DNA from 4 places in the Gilvimarinus sp. 1_MG-2023 genome. Region 1 is predicted to be linked to each of the others. Evidence: predicted binding sites of a transcription regulator. Region 1 holds the regulator's gene; each other region holds the start of a gene.
What was found. Region 1 encodes sigma-54, which starts transcription at its own class of promoters, with help from an activator protein. Its sites were predicted from a motif close to TGGCACANNNNTTGCNNT; they were not measured.
Positions count from the first base shown of each region.

Region 2: the regulator sigma-54 is predicted to act here: its motif matches at 2,707-2,724, upstream of Q4563_RS05350 (PRC-barrel domain-containing protein).
Region 3: the regulator sigma-54 is predicted to act here: its motif matches at 1,994-2,011, upstream of Q4563_RS14275 (CsbD family protein).
Region 4: the regulator sigma-54 is predicted to act here: its motif matches at 2,214-2,231, upstream of flhA (flagellar biosynthesis protein FlhA).

Region 1 is NZ_JAUOSC010000003.1:206,146-210,314, reverse strand. Features, by position in the region: gene rapZ (RNase adapter RapZ) at 1-849, opposite strand, end outside; gene ptsN (PTS IIA-like nitrogen regulatory protein PtsN) at 855-1,313, opposite strand; gene hpf (ribosome hibernation-promoting factor, HPF/YfiA family) at 1,319-1,609, opposite strand; gene Q4563_RS06445 (RNA polymerase factor sigma-54) at 1,690-3,195, opposite strand; gene lptB (LPS export ABC transporter ATP-binding protein) at 3,326-4,051, opposite strand; gene lptA (lipopolysaccharide transport periplasmic protein LptA) at 4,053-4,169, opposite strand, start outside.
Region 2 is NZ_JAUOSC010000002.1:592,640-596,808, forward strand. Features, by position in the region: gene Q4563_RS05335 (CNNM domain-containing protein) at 1-774, shown strand, start outside; gene Q4563_RS05340 (STAS/SEC14 domain-containing protein) at 780-1,163, opposite strand; gene trxC (thioredoxin TrxC) at 1,314-1,748, shown strand; gene Q4563_RS05350 (PRC-barrel domain-containing protein) at 1,890-2,603, opposite strand; gene Q4563_RS05355 (alkaline phosphatase D family protein) at 2,985-4,169, opposite strand, start outside.
Region 3 is NZ_JAUOSC010000015.1:69,879-74,047, reverse strand. Features, by position in the region: gene Q4563_RS14295 (P-II family nitrogen regulator) at 1-12, shown strand, start outside; gene Q4563_RS14290 (hypothetical protein) at 102-431, opposite strand; gene Q4563_RS14285 (hypothetical protein) at 715-987, shown strand; gene Q4563_RS14280 (exopolysaccharide biosynthesis protein) at 1,173-1,751, opposite strand; gene Q4563_RS14275 (CsbD family protein) at 1,756-1,959, opposite strand; gene Q4563_RS14270 (hypothetical protein) at 2,189-2,461, shown strand; gene Q4563_RS14265 (LacI family DNA-binding transcriptional regulator) at 2,576-3,610, shown strand; gene Q4563_RS14260 (hypothetical protein) at 3,800-4,075, shown strand; gene Q4563_RS14255 (MFS transporter) at 4,151-4,169, opposite strand, start outside.
Region 4 is NZ_JAUOSC010000001.1:414,865-419,033, reverse strand. Features, by position in the region: gene fliQ (flagellar biosynthesis protein FliQ) at 1-210, shown strand, start outside; gene fliR (flagellar biosynthetic protein FliR) at 214-999, shown strand; gene flhB (flagellar biosynthesis protein FlhB) at 999-2,135, shown strand; gene flhA (flagellar biosynthesis protein FlhA) at 2,276-4,169, shown strand, end outside.

The DNA.
Region 1 (4,169 bases):
TTCTCTGTGACGAACCTGCACATTGTCCAGTTCACCTGAGAATTGTTGTTGTAGCTTGTCGCATAAATAGACCGAACGATGCTGACCGCCGGTACAGCCAATAGCGACAGTAATATAGCTGCGATTATTAGCTTGGTAGTGTTGCCACCAGCGACCTAAGAAGTGGGTTATATCTTGTAGCATGTCTTGTACTAGCGGTTCTGAATCTAGAAAATCAATAACATCGACGTCGCGTCCAGTTTGGCTGCGTAGACTTTGCTTCCAGTGCGGATTGGGTAGGCAGCGTGCATCAAACACGATGTCGGCATTGTTGGGCGGGCCGTGTTTAAAGCCAAATGACTCAAATAATACTGCCATGCCATCTGAGTGAGGTTCGGCAATACGAGATTTAATCAGCTCGCGCAACTGATGCAGGTTTAGATCCGTAGTGTTGATGACAAGATCTGCCGCATCTCGCATGGGCTCAAGTAACTGGTGTTCGGTTTCAATTGCTGCGGTCAAGTGGCGATGTTTGTCACTCAGTGGGTGTTTACGTCGAGTTTCACTGAACCGCTGCACAATTTTTTTGGTTTCAGCGTCTAGAAAGACAACGGTAAAGGGTAGGTGAGCATCTTTATGATGTCCTACCATTGAGGGGAAAATTTCTAAGTCTTGCCAAGCGTCGCGAATATCGATGCCAATGGCAAAATTTTGATTGTCCGCGTCTTTGTGCAGTTGAATTTGAGTGATTAGCGCAGGCAGCAGGCTTACCGGTAAGTTATCGATACAGTTATAACCGGCATCTTCCAGCGCGTTTAGCGCGGTACTTTTCCCCGAGCCCGACAAACCACTGACAATCACCAAATGCATAGTGGTTAGCCTGCTGGTGACTGGGTGGCAGCGGCAAAAAGCGCTTGCGGGTTTTGCGCAGACCGCAATGCCTGGCGAAACTGATTGTCATTAAGCGCGCTGGCCAGCGCGGCCAGCGTTTTTAAGTGTTCGTCACATGACTCCTCGGGAACCAGCATGGCAAATAATACATCGACCGGTTCACCATCCATTGCATCGAAGTCAATGGGGTCTTTTAAGGTGATTAGTGCGCCCAATGTACAGTCGCAACCTGGTATGCGTGAGTGGGGGATGGCGATGCCATGGCCAATACCGGTAGAACCGAGCTTCTCCCGCGCGATTAAACGCCGAAATACGTCATCGGCGTCGAGCATGGGTGAGTTCTCGGCAATGGTATTGGCGAGGATCTCTAGTGCGCGCTTTTTACTGACCCCTTCGATATGGCATAGGGTGCGTTCTGGGGATAATATTTGAGAGATTTCCATGAGTATTATCTGTGGCTTTTCAGCTTTTCTTTGTGTTTGATCACTTGACGGTCAAGCTTGTCGGTAAGGGCGTCAATGGCGGTGTAGAGATCTTCGGAGTCTGCATTAGCAAAAATGTCTTTGCCGCTGACATGTATGCTCGCTTCAGCTTTTTGGGTTAGTTTTTCCACAGTGAGAAAAACATTAATGCTGGTGATGAGGTCATTATGGTGCGTTAACTTTGCAAATTTATTATGAACATACTCTTCAATTGCTTCGGTTACCTCAATGTGATGACCGCTGATGTTTATTTGCATATAGCTATCCTCCTGAATCAGGGTGGGCCTATCCCACCCAGCCGGCCGCAATAGTGCCACCGGTGCATAAACAGACTGTATCAGACAATGCTTTTACGTTCATTTGATGGTGGAATATTGAGCGACTCTCGATACTTGGCAATCGTTCGCCGTGCGACCCTTATTCCCTGCTCGGCCAGCATGTCGGTAATTTTGCTGTCGCTGAGTGGTTTTTTCGAGTTTTCAGCTGCCACCAATTTCTTAATGATAGCGCGGATTGCAGTAGACGAACACTCACCGCCTGAATCGGTGCTGACGTGAGATGAAAAAAAGTATTTCAGCTCAAAAATACCCTGGGGGGTGTGCATATATTTCTGCGTAGTCACCCGCGAAATAGTCGACTCATGCATTTCTACCAACTCGGCGATATCGTGTAACACCAAGGGTTTCATGGCTTCTGCGCCATACTCCAGAAATCCTCGTTGCTTTTCCACAATACAGGTGGCGACTTTCAACAGGGTTTCGTTACGACTTTGTAAGCTTTTTAGAAACCAGCGGGCCTCTTGTAAATTGTTTTTCAAAAAGGTGTTTTCGCTGCTGGAATCGGCTCTTTTAACCAGTGATGCGTAATCGGAGTTGATTCGTAACCGGGGAGCTATATCCGGATTAAGCTCAACGGTCCAGCGCCCTTCACGTTTATCGACAAATACGTCGGGCACGACATACTCGGTTTCGCGAGTGTCAATAGCGTCACCCGGGTGGGGGTTGAGGGTTTTGATTAGGGCAACCGCCTGCGCTAACTCTGGCTCTTTTAAGCGTGTTTTGCGCATTAATTGCCGGTAATCGCGGCTGGCGAGCATGGGGAGATATTGTTGAACGATTTGCTTGGCGGCATCCAAAAAAGGTGTGTCGGCGGCAAATTGGGTCAGCTGAACCAACAGACACTGCTCTAAATTCTCGCTGCAGATTCCCGATGGATCGAATTGTTGCAATCGGTGCTGTACAGCTTGCACCTCATCCAGTTCAAGCTCTTCGAAGTTGGGTGCTAAGCCTTCAAAAATTTCTTCCAGAGTAACGCTCAGCAGCCCGCTGGGCTCTACAGCGTCAATAATGGCCAGAGCGATGATTTCATCGCGCTCAGACATCGGTGTTAAATTGAGTTGCCACATTAAGTGGTCGTACAGTGTTTCAGTACTGCCACGACGGCTTTCGAAATCTGAGTCGTCGCCCTCGTAGTTGCTGGCCGGTAGTGCCGGCGCAGAGCTCTCGTAAACATCATCCCAGCTGGTGTCCACCGGGAGGTCCTGAGGGATTTCTTCGTTCCAATCGCCTTCAGCATTGTTTTCAGGTTCGGTTTCAGTGGCTTTGGCGGATTCTTGAGTGAGGCTGCTGGTCTCATTAATAGCAGCTTCTTGTTCGGATTTTTTTTCCGCCTCGGTGCTAGGCTCGTTGTTCTCTTCGGTTTCCAGCATGGGATTGGAATCCAGCGCCTCTTGGATCTCCTGCTGGAGGTCCAAGGTCGACAACTGCAGCAGACGAATCGCCTGTTGCAGTTGGGGGGTCATAGTGAGCTGTTGGCCCAGTTTTAATTGTAACGATTGTTTCATGGCTTCTTCAGTACGATCTTGCAGACTATGGTTTGAGTTTAGTCAGCATGTCGCCCCCAAGCAATAGCTCCTAGCAATCTTTATGCCTAACAAGGAGAATTAAGTATATGTCAAGGTGGCGAACCGGCTTTTAGAGCATAAAATGCTCGCCAAGGTAAACTTTGCGCACTTTCGCATTGTTCAGTACTTGTTCTGAACTGCCTTCGGCGATGATATGCCCTTCGCTGACGATATACGCTTTTTCGCATACACCTAAGGTTTCACGGACATTGTGGTCGGTAATCAGTATACCGATATTGCGGTCTTTTAAGTGGAGGACAATCTGTTGGATATCGCTGACGGAGATAGGGTCGACCCCGGCAAAGGGTTCATCTAAGAGGATAAACTTAGGGTCGGTGGCAAGGGCTCGCGCTATTTCTACCCGCCGTCTTTCACCGCCTGACAGAGCCATGCCCAGGCTGTCGCGAATGTGGGTGATGTGGAACTCTTGCAGTAGTGACTCTAACTGCTCTTCGCGTTCGGCCTTAGAAAGCTCCTTGCGAGTTTGCAATATGGCGAGAATATTATCCGCGACAGATAATTTACGAAATACTGAAGCCTCTTGTGGTAGATAGCCAATACCCGCTTGGGCACGCCCGTGGATGGGCATATGTGTCAGGGATTGATCGTCGATGGCCACTTTGCCTTTATCGGCGCGAACCAGGCCGGCAATCATGTAAAAGCAAGTCGTTTTCCCCGCCCCGTTGGGGCCGAGTAGGCCGACTATTTCGCCGCTTGATACGCTTAGGGAAACATCAATGACGACTTGGCGCCCTTTATAGCTTTTGGCCAGATTATCTGCGCGTAGTGTCGACATATTACTGCTCTATCAGTGCCGGGGGGATGGTCATTTGAATGGGTTGGTCAGATTCATGATCGCCTTCGGCGCTGACCAGTTCGCGGTTGATGTCGTAGCGAATCTCATGACCTTGCAT
Region 2 (4,169 bases), on a different contig from region 1:
GTGCTGACTCTGCTGATACTCGTCTTGTCTGAAATCATCCCCAAAACCTTAGGCGCTTACTACTGGCGTCAACTAGCTCCTCCGACGGCCTTTGGCTTATATTATTTAATTAAACTCCTCACGCCTTTTATTTATCTATCCGAGTTATTAACTCGCCTGATCACGCGCGGAGAGCGAGCAGGCGCGGGCCTCAACCGTCAAGAACTGGCTATTGCCGCCGACATTAGCAGTGCAGAGGGGCATTTAGATGAAAATGAAAGCCAAGTCGTCAAAAACCTGCTAGAACTACGCCAAACTCCCATCCGAGAGGCAATGACTCCCCGCACCGTACTGTTTAGCGAGCCATCTAACAGCAGCCTTAGCGAGGTCTTTAATCGGCATAAAACCATCCCCTTTTCGCGCATCCCTATTTATGATGAAGAACCTGATAACATTACCGGTGTGGTACTGCTTAGCGACTTATTATTAGCCCAGGCTCGCGGCGAGGTAGGTCAACCCCTTAGTCACTACCGGCGCGAGCTGCCCGCTCTGCTAGATGCCATGCCACTGACACAAGCTCTGGAGGAATTTCTCCGCAAGAAAACGCATATGATTTTGGTTGTCACCGAATTTGGCGATGTATTGGGTATTATCACTTTAGAGGATGTACTAGAGGCGCTGCTCGGCCGGGAGATTGTCGATGAAAATGATAAAACTCGCGACATGCAAGAGCTAGCCCGCCGACAGTGGCGCAAACAAAAATCCCGCCAACACGCCGGCGATGTAAGTCCGTAATATTCTCAACGCTCCAGCAGCCAGACTATGGCTGCTTCTTGACTCTCGAAGTATTCAACCTCACCCGATACAAACCAACTACCGAGCTTTGCCGCCACTTTTTGCCAACGTTTATTGCCTAAAATTGCAATCTTATGAAAATGATTATTGTGCTTAAGGCCGATCTTAAAATCATCCCAGGCGGCCCGAGCTTCCCATCCTTCCAGCTCTGTGCCATCAATCAGCACATTCACCTTAGGTGAGTTAACAGACTCAAGAGCTGAATCTATAAACGGTGTTATGATTTTATAATCGGCATGGGTTAATGTACCCACGGCTTTAAGGGAGAGAAAAAAATCACTGCCCACCCGCTCCATACCAATACTTATGCCGTGCTTAATCGAATTCATAGACTCATCTCCAGAGTATAGGGGTTAGTATTACCTCCATTTTTAGCTCATCTCCGAGCACATTTCCACACATCTATACTTACAGCGATAAACCTTTCAGACGCTTCGTCACTTGTTATAATGCACCCTTGCATATAAAGAGGAATAACCATGGCATACCTGCAAACTCTCTGCGCCCATTGCCTGACCGCCAACCGGGTGGATGATTCTCGCCTAAGCGAGGCCCCCAAATGCGGTAAATGTCACAAGTCACTTTTTACCGGTCAACCCATTAGCGCTAACGACGCGCAGCTTACCCGCTGGCTATCGCACGAGCAGCTTCCCTTAGTGGTGGATTTCTGGGCCGAATGGTGTGGCCCCTGCCAGAGCTTTGCCCCAGCATTTGCACGAGCCGCGGAGCTTGAGCCAATCGCGCGCTTTATAAAAGTTAACACCGAGCAGGCTCCGCAATCAGCGGCGCAATTTCAAATTCGCAGCATTCCAACCCTAATGATTTTTCAACAGGGGAAAATACTCGATCAACAAGCCGGTGCTCCGCCCTATCCGCAATTTCTGCAATGGTTGCATCAAACTCTATCGCACTAACCGCTAGCGTCACCGTAGACGGGAAAGTAAACTTGCCGAGCTACTTGACCGCGCAGCTCGGCACTTCTGGCTCAGATATTTCACACCTGTGGCACTGTCAATCATCAGGACCTCTGCGCAAGCAACTTTTTGCACCTGCCATTAAGAGTGCTCATCCTCTGAGTACTCAGGCAAATTATCCAACCGGTGTTCAGTTAGGGGCGTATTCCAAACAACATGGTCGACATCGATACGCAACTCACGAGCATCAACCAAGACGTCTTTATCGCCAATACCCATAAAACCACCAATGCTCACCACAACGTTTTGCACCTTGCCATCGTCGACAATCACCTTCTCAACTTCGCCCACAATATCTGCCTGTCGATTGATGACATTAAAACCTTCCACACGATCAGCGTTATCGGCCGGCAACTGATCTACCGTAACAGCCGCTTTGGCCTGCATGTCGCTCTGGCCCTGAAAGGTTCTTTCAGCCGCACGCTGACGCTGATCACCCGCTTGATACGCAACCTCGGCATCCTGCGACTTAGCAATATCACGCGCGATAGTCCGTGACAACTCGGCATACTCTTGCGGCTCTAAAACGTCATCGCCATTTTTATCGAAGCGATTTAGGGTCGTGCTCTTATCTAAATGTAGCGATTCAAGCTTTGCGCCGTATGCGTCTTTTACCTCTTGCCAGTGTAAACTGCCACTGGTATCACGATCGACCTCATTAAACGATATAGGTGATTGAATCTGCTCAGAAGGGGTACCCTCTGCTGCCTGAGCGAGTCCACAGGTAGCAAAAACAAGTGCCGCTACCGACACACGAGTCCGTTGAGCAACTGTCATTTTCCGAGAAATATTCATAGCAACTACCTCCAACGTCATTAAGACAAATTAGGGAGTTACGGGCTAAATGTCTGCCGCAATACACAGCTTTTAATCCGTAAACCCAATCTCTGACTTGCTAGTCGCAATTGCTATGCCAAAATTAAATTTAACGCACCCGTGTGAAATAGCTCACATTCACACCCACTCGGCTGGCACTCACCTAAATAGTGGCTAGAACCATTATTAATTTAACACCGCTTATTGGAAATAATTACAACGATTGACGAATAATTTTTCTAATATGCAAAGGGAGTCTGTAAAGGCTGGCAATACTTGAATCACTCAAAAGTAAAAAGTAGAAACCACAAAAAACGCCGGTATTACCCGGCGTTTTAGATTTTACTTTTTCGAAAATGACTAACTAAAGTGATATGGATTATCCGCCGATACCGTCATTTCCTGAGTTCTGGAGGCTTGTAGGCTGTAGTCACTGTCTTGTACCGAGGTGACAAACTCCCAGCGCGCGATAATACGCTCGTGGGTAATGTCCAGGGTTAGCAGGCCACGGTCAGCACTATTCAAATACTTCAGCCCCTCCACCAAATTGACTATTCCCGCTTCGGTTTGCGCGTAAGCGTCAGCCGGTATGGCTAGGTACTCCTCCAACCCCGGTGAGCTTACCGATGAGGTGGCCAATTCTACCGCTGCAAAATTGCCATCGGCATCGGCAATTTCACTGGCCCATGCGTTATGCGTATCGCCAGCCAGCACCACCAACCGTGCGTTAGCCTGGCGGGCCATGGCCAACACCTGTTCGCGCGCATAGCCATAACCGTCCCAGGCATCCAGGTTATAAGGGATACTGGGCGCTTGCAGTAAGGCCACAACCTCTGGCGTAAGGCGCTCTTGGTTAGCCTGTAAATACGCCAGCTCATCAGTACTGAGGCTCGGATCGCCCTGCTCTGCACGCGCCGCTAATAAAGCCAGCGCGCCCAACTCGGCGTAATCCGGAATACTCATTTGCTGGGTGGCAATGGCAAAAGGTAAATTCATTCGCCCCATTAAAACCTGTTGACCCAACATCTGCCAGGTTGCACTTGAGGTAGTCAAAGCCGCAGCCAGCCAGTCGCGCTGCGGCGCGCCTAATAGCTCGCGAGCCGGATCGTTTATATCGGCAAACAGCCCGGTAAAGTCGAATGTGCCCGTCTGAGCATTAAAGTAACTGCCTGTTTCCAGAGGTTTAGCCCGCGCTTCGTTACGGGTATCGAGCATCAATAAATTTACCAGATTGCCCCACTCAAATTGACGATAAATACTCGATGGCATAGCCAGGCCGTCGCTGTCGAGTGCCCCTTCCGAGCGAATAGGCAACCACTCAAAATAGGCCCGCAGTGCCGCCAATTTGCGCTCGACAAAGTCGCCCTCGCTTGCGTCGTGATTTTCTGCGCCGTCGATGTAGGTATCGTTGGCGATTTCGTGGTCATCCCACACCACTAAAAACGGTGCCGAGGCGTGAGCCTTTTGCAAATTTTTATCTGTTCGGTACTGTGCATAGCGGGCACGGTAATCATCCAGCGACAGGATCTCGCTGGCCGGTAAAAC
Region 3 (4,169 bases), on a different contig from region 1:
GAAGCTATCTAATTCTGGCTTATGGGTAAAAATCTTTGCCCAGTATTACAGACATAAAAAAAGCGCCTTTAGGCGCTTTTTTTATGTCTGTAATAGTTAAATTAGCTCGGCGGGTTTAATTTGGCCAGTGCCTGGCGAACCAGCTGAATGTAACGCCGTTGCTGCAGTATAAAAAACAACGGCAAAATAATGAATAGCATAATAAGAGCAGAAGCATCCTGTGACAGTGACAATGCCGGCGCTACAAACACCATAAAAAGCACAGAAACGATAAACATGATGGCAAATTGCATTATGTTGCCACGCCAGCGCGTGAGTTTTTGATTGGGGCCAAAGGCCAAGGCCTTTGCTTCGGTTAAGCGGTTGGCTTTTTCATCGTCGGGTAGGTCATGTAGCTCCGGAAAGTGTTTGAACTCTTGTTTACGTGCCATAAATAAGTAACCGTAAAAAGGTCGAAGTCTAGCGTGCTCAGGGTTATTGTGCAAAAAATATGATTTGCACAGGCCAAATAACAAAATCTTAAGTATGCAGGCTTGGTAATAAAAAACTGAACTAAAAAAACAATAAAAAAGCAATGACCTTAAGCGTAGGTTGCGCTATAAAGTCACAAAGCGCAGGTTATTAATAAACACTTTGGGGCAGGCATTAAAAGTATATTTTTCGTCTGTTTCTTGTTGACGCGTACTTAACGCGGGTTCATTGAGGGGTGTGATTATGGCGAGTCAATACGACGAAACCGAACAGAATCTGGATCAGAACGACGATATGGAATCTGAAGAGACAGAAGCGCTTAGCGTGGCAGTTACCGGTAAGGTTCACTCTGCGGAAGATTACAATATTGCCTCGCGAGAAAAGCTTCGTACCGAGCTTTCCTGTCAGATAGAAGCCTTTTTGGCTCGCGGCGGAAAAATTAATGAAATTCCCAACCATCCAGTGTCCAGCCGGCCGGGCAAACCTGCCAGCGACTTTACCGGCAGCTTGATGTAGTCAACTTTCAAACGCCTGTTGGGCAATGTCTCAGCGGTATGGTTGTGGGATGCATTAGGCATTGTCGCCTTGGGCAATTATGACTGTTGGGTGATATGCCCAAGGCGCGTTTAAAACCCTAGGTGGTCGTGTATCTTCCTAATGAGTTTTGCCCGCTTAGGCCACTGAGTAGTTTCTTGCGTAGCCTAAAAGGCCATCAACGCCACCGCGAGCACACTTAACACGCCGCCGATCACAATTAACAACCCGTCCTTGGCGACTATGCCTAAAGCCAGCAATACCATAATGCCCGAAGGTATAGCCGCAGCAAAAGGAATAGGCCCGAGTGGAATCAGTGCCAGTGCCAAGCCAATGCATAAAAGAGCGGTGACTTTAATGCCTACAGCGCCCAATAAAAAGCCTAAGCGCGGCTTTAAGACCCGATCAACCGGCGTTGTATAACGCTTTGCTGGCCGCAAAACTTTATCCACAGAGGATCGCTCGACTTCGATTTTTCGCAATCGCTTGGGTAGCCACGGCGTGTTGCGGCCCAGCAATATTTGCCCGGCAATTAAAATAATCACTATCGCCGCTACAATAGGCACACCGGGAATCCCCCCTGTGGGTAAAAAAGTCACCAGTGCCGGCACCAAAAGCATTGGGCCAAAACCTCGATGGCTCGCACTTTCTAGCACATCGCCGACGCTGAATGAATTCTGGCTGCTGGCGCCGAGAATGAGGTCAATGGTTTGGGTTAAACCGCCTTGCTGTGTGTTAGCCATCATTCACCTACTGCTCGTATTTAACAGACCACTGATTCACTTCATCCTCAGCGGCTTGTCGGGTGATGCCGTAGCGCTCTTGTAAGCGTCCGACCAGTTTGTCGCGCTTGCCGACCACTTTTTGAATATCATCGTCAGTTAAACGTCCCCACTGTTCTTGCACACTGCCTTTCAGATGTTTCCAGTTACCCTCAAATTGCTCGGTGTTCATAGAGTCCTCCTGTCGGCTTGAAGTTAAACGCAATAAAGCAAAGAACAGTCCAGTCGTGTGCCGAGATCCGCTGGGCTGTGTTTTAGCCTGTTCGAGTGGGGGGGCAGGCAAGGGTTGTTTTGGTAAAAAGCAGACTGAGTAAAGATTTTTTATAAAAATTACACAGATTTTGGTATTTTAGGGAGTATAAGCCAAACATTAAGGGGAGCGGGTTAACCCGCTAAAGCGTATGTGGGTATGGTTTTTGTTGATTGTTCCATCACTGTTGACGGGCGCTATTTGCGCGTTAATTTCTCGCGGTTTCATCAGCGCGATTCTCGCTGGTGCCTTGCCTTGGCTGGGACTATTAGCCGCTTTAATTTACAGTGTTTACTTCACGCCTTATGAGGGCGGAGGTGCCAGCTTGTGGTTAGTGGCACAAGTTGTCGGTGGTACAGTAGCCGCGGCCTGTGGTTTTGCAGGCTTTAGCTTGGTCAAGCAGTTGCGTTCGGACAAAGGCTAGTCTGAAAAATAACGTTAACACGCCTTGCTATACGTGGCAGAATAGCCACAACGAACTATAACAAAAGCGTCGCGAGCGGCTCTCAAGGCTTGGCTTCGCCCATAGGATGGCTGGATGAAAGATCGCAAACCCACATCGTTCGATATCGCATATCAAGCGGGCGTGTCTCAGGCGACAGTATCGCGGGCACTTAGTGATAGCCCGCTGGTCAATGAAGAGACCAAGCAGCGTATTAAGGAGATTGCCCGCGAGCTCAACTACAAAGTCGATAAAAATGCGCGCAATCTACGCTCACAGAAAACCCGTACCATTGCCCTGTTACTTAACGAAGATCACGGCACCGGTGATTCACTGATCAACCCTTTCTTTCTGTCCATGGTGGCGAGCATTATCCGCGCCAGCGCCACCCGCAACTACGATGTTCTGATTTCTTTTCAGCAGTTTAGTGACGACTGGCACGCCGATTATGAAGACGCTAATCGCGCCGACGGTATTATCTTTTTAGGGTACGGTGACTACACCACCTATGTCGAAAAGCTAAACCATTTAGATGAACAGCAGGCTCACTACATTACCTGGGGGCCGGTGTTGCCGGGCCAGCCGGGAGTCTCCATTGGTTGCGACAATTTCAGCGGTGCTAAGAAAGCCACTGAGCACCTATTGAGGTTGGGCTACCGGCGCATTGCTTTTATTGGCGGTATTTCAGAGGGCAGCCCGGAGTTTCGTCGTCGCTATCAAGGCTACTGCGCGGCTCTTGAACAAGCTGATTTAAGGATTGATTCGCAACTGCAAGTAGACGCTGAAACATCGGAAGATTCCGGCTATCAGGCGGCGGTGTCACTGCGCAACGATGGGGTGGCCTTTGATGCCGTGCTCGGTGCCAGCGATTTAATTGCCATCGGTGTTATGAAAGCGTTGGAAGAGAAGGGCGTACGCATTCCACAAGATATAGCGATCATGGGGTTTGACGATATACCCATGGCTGCTTATACCTATCCACCGTTATCAACAGTGCAGCAGAACACCAAAATCGCAGGTGAGTTGTTAGTGGAAAATCTATTGAAGCTGATGGAAGGTGAAACGATTGAATCGTTTTTAATTCCGGCGCAACTAGTGGTTAGAGGGTCTTGTGGCGGCAGGTCCAGTTAGCTGTATTGCATATACCACTGAATGCTTAAGATCTATTACGTTGAAGACTAAACAATAGCCGAATAGCGATTGCCACACTGTATAATTGTATATAGCTTAAGGTAGTCAATTTGGGATCTCGGCAAAAATTTTTAGCGGAAATTACATTATCAATAAGTCTCATTTAATAAATTTAATCCGTACAAAGCAATGAAATCAGACCCTAAGAAATTACTAGAAAAGAATCGTGAATTGGTGCACTCGGAGGCGATGAAGGTGGTGTCTCACGTTCAGCGCGAGCAAGGCGAGTGGATGTTGCATACGGTGATGATAGAGGGGTGTGATATACCGTTTAAGTTTAAACGTAAAGATAAATATCAAAGTTTAAAGGGTGCACGTGTCAACATCACTTACTACCCGGAGGCCGAAATGGTTGCGGGGTTGCGTTTTGAAGTGATGAAGGTTGTGCGGATTAAACGCGCCTAAAGACTTTAAATATTACTTCGCATTGGGGTGGCGCGTTTTACAGGCTCACCCCTAACGTTGTAAATCTGGCGACGGTTACTCCCCCACATCATCT
Region 4 (4,169 bases), on a different contig from region 1:
GTTCTATTAATTGTGGGGCCAAGTTTGGTCGTAGGTTTAGTGGTCAGCATGTTTCAAGCGGCCACTCAAATTAATGAGCAAACTCTCAGCTTTTTGCCACGTTTGATTATCATGCTATTGACCATTATGTTGGCGGGGAACTGGATGGTGTCTAAATTAAGCGATTTATTTAATCGCCTTTTTAATAGTATTCCAGGGCTCATAGGCTAAGCTGTGCAAGAGCTTGTTCTCAGTACCGATCAGCTGATGCAGTTTATTGGTCAATATCTCTGGCCATTTCTGCGTATTGGTGCAGTATTTATGGCGGCGCCAATCTTCGGGGCTAAAACAGTAACAGCACGTGTTCGTGTCTTGTTAGCCTTGTTTGTCACTCTACTGGTCAGCCCCATGATTGAAGTGCCCAGGGGGGTTGATCTACTGAGTGGTCCTGCTTTAATGATTGTTGCCAATGAAGTATTGATCGGATTGGCTCTGGGTTTTAGTTTTCAGGTGGTTTTACATATATTTGTCTTGGCCGGCCAGCTGATCGCTATGAAAATGGGGTTAGGTTTTGCCTCTATGAACGATCCTAGCAACGGTATTACTGTTACAGTCCTTTCTCAGTTTTATCTTTTATTGTCTACCGTTTTATTTTTGATCTTTGATGGTCACCTACTAATCATTGCATTAATCGTAGAAAGTTTCTCGACCTTTCCTGTTGGTGGGGCAGGGTTTGGCCCCGATCAGTTTATTCAAATCGCCAATATGGGCAGTTGGATGTTTAGTGCGGCCTTGGTAGTGGTGTTACCACTGTTTACAGCTATGCTCGTGATCAATATGGCGTTTGGCATTATGAACCGATCTGCGCCTCAAATTAATGTTTTTAGCGTCGGCTTTCCGATTACCTTGATTTTCGGATTGTTGTTTATGTGGCTGAGTCTGATTGTATTTTTACCATACTTCGAAGATGTCTTTTATCAGGCGGGTATGTTTAGCCGTGCTCTGTTGAGGCTCCCATAATGGCTGAAGACAACGACAGCAGTCAGGAAAAAACGGAAGAACCCTCCGCACGAAAACTTGAAAAAGCCCGTGAAGACGGACAAATTCCACGATCTCGCGATTTAACCACAACTTTTATATTGCTGGCAGGATCCATCGGTCTGTTTGTATTTGGTCGTTTAATTGCTGATAAATTTGTGGCTTTAACTCAAAATAATTTCACCTTAAGTCGTACAGAAATATTCGATACATCCGCGATGATAGGTCACCTTGTAAGCTCTTTTTACGCAGGACTAATCTCTATTGCTCCTTTTTTGGCGATTTTATTGGTGGCCTCCATTGTTGGCCCTATAGCTTTAGGGGGCTGGATGTTAAGTGCTAAAGCTATGGCGCCAAAGTTTAGTCGAATGAATCCATTGGCAGGCTTAAAGCGAATGTTTTCGGTCAAGGCTTTGGTAGAGTTGGCCAAATCTCTTGGAAAAGTTTCCGTGGTCATGTCGGTTGCTGTTTTGGCTCTTTTTATATGGCAGCAGGATATGATTCAGCTAGGGGCCTTAGAGACCAATGTGGCTATCGTTGAGTCTGTGCTGATCAGCGCCTATACCACCATTGCTATGTCGGCAGTCACTATATTGGTTGCCGCGATTGATGTGCCTTTTCAAATTTGGGATCACGCCAAAAAATTGAAAATGTCCCATCAAGAACTCAAAGATGAGCATAAAGATACCGATGGTAAACCAGAGGTAAAAGGGCGCATTAGGCAGATGCAAAGAGAAATCGCCCAACGCCGAATGATGTCACAGGTACCCGAAGCCGATGTGGTTATTACCAACCCAACACACTTTGCCGTCGCTCTAAAATACAACCCAGATGACATGTCTACCCCCATCCTATTGGCTAAAGGCGGTGATCATACGGCTTTTCGTATTCGCGATATCGCTAAAAACAACAAGATTGATATCATTGAATCACCCGTATTGGCCCGTGCGATATTCCATACCACAGAGGTTGATGCTGAAATTCCAGCCGGACTTTATATGGCCGTTGCTCAAGTTTTAGCCTACGTGTTTGGTCTAAGAAATTTTCGCCAAGGCAAAGGGGAGAGGCCGGTTTTTCCACGTGATATTAATGTACCGCGGGATATGCGATATGATTAATTTTTGACCTGCCTGCTAGTGCTATCTGTTTTTCCTTTAATCTAACCTGCCTCCTTTTTTTGTTTCGCTTTAACACTTAGGTATGGTTCTTGCGATAGAGCAAGAAACTACAACAGAGCGTCAAAAAAACGTACAACTTTATGGCACTATCTTTGGGGCAATTCACAAAGGCTGATGGCAAGGCCGCATTTAATCAAGTCAAGGGAATGGGCCGGGGAAACCTAGGCATCCCTGTTTTACTGATTATGTTGCTGGGCATGATGATCTTACCCATGCCCGCGTTTATGCTCGACGCTTTCTTTTCTTTCAATATTGCCTTATCGATCGTGGTGTTGCTGGTGGGGGTTTATGCCCTACGGCCATTAGATTTTGCCGCTTTCCCGACTATTTTATTGGTGGCGACGTTAATGCGCTTAGCGCTTAACGTCGCTTCAACCCGAGTTGTCTTGCTCAATGGGCACGAAGGCGGTGATGCCGCAGGTAAGGTGATTCAAGCCTTTGGTGAGGTCGTCATAGGCGGCAATTACGCGGTGGGCTTGGTGGTCTTCTTGATTTTGATGATCATTAATTTTGTCGTTGTGACCAAGGGTGCCGGACGGATCTCCGAGGTCAGTGCCAGATTTACCCTCGATGCCATGCCCGGTAAGCAAATGGCGATTGATGCCGATTTGAACGCGGGGCTTATTGATCAAGAAGAGGCCAAGCAGCGGCGTGAAGATGTGGCCAGCGAAGCGGATTTCTACGGTGCAATGGATGGTGCCAGCAAATTTGTACGCGGCGATGCAATCGCCGGGATTTTGATTTTGGCAATTAATATCATTGGCGGCTTGGGTATCGGTATGGTCCAGCATGAGTTGGAGTTCGCCGATGCTTTACAAAAATACATTCTGTTGACAATCGGTGACGGTTTAGTGGCGCAAATACCGTCGCTAATGCTGTCTACCGCTACCGCTATTTTGGTTACCCGGGTGAATAGCTCGCAAGATATGCGCTCTCAAGTGATGTCGCAAATGTTCGATTCACCGAAAGCACTTATGATAGCGGCAGGCATTTTATTTATCATGGGTGCTATACCTGGCATGCCCCATGTGGCCTTTTTGGGCTTAGCGATCTTATGTGGAGCCTTTGCCTATTATATTCACTGGCGCAAACAGCAACCCGAGCCCGTTGAGGATAATTATATGCCCGGTGGTGCTAATGCCGGTCGGCCAGTTGCTAAACCTGCCGGTCAATCGATGGCCCCAGGCCCAGCACCAGCTCCAGCGGGTGCTTTGCCCCCGGCAGAGAACACTGAGCTCGGCTGGGATGATGTTCAGCCGGTGGATGTGATTGGACTGGAAGTCGGGTATCGGTTAATTCCCATGGTGGATAAAAACCAAGGCGGTACGCTATTGGGTCGCATTAAAGGCGTGCGGAAGAAGCTGTCCCAGGAAATGGGGTTCTTGGTGCCTACCGTTCATATACGAGACAACCTAGAGCTTGCGCCTAATGCCTATCGATTAAGCCTTATGGGGGTAACTGTGGCCGAGGCTGAGGTACACCCGGACCGCGAGCTGGCGATTAACCCGGGCCAAGTTTTTGGCGATATCGATGGTATTAAAGGCAAAGATCCCGCTTTTGGTTTGGATGCAATTTGGATTACGAGTGGACAAAAAGAGCAGGCACAAACTCTAGGTTACACAGTTGTTGATACGAGTACTGTGGTGGCTACCCACCTGAATCATATCATGCAAGATAATATCCATGAGCTAATTGGCCATGAAGATGTACAAAAGTTGCTCGATATGCTGGAGAAAACTTCACCTCGATTGGTCGAAGAGTTAGTACCCAACACAGTGACCTTGAATACCCTGTTAAAAGTATTGCAGAACCTATTGCGCGAGCGGGTTCCTATTCGCGATATACGCTCAATCGCCGAAGCTTTGGCGGGGGTGGCAGGAAAGAGTCAAGATCCCGCCACTTTAACCGCCGCGGCGAGAGTCTCACTGGGCCGTCAAATCATCCAAAGTATCAATGGTACCGCGGCCGAGCTGC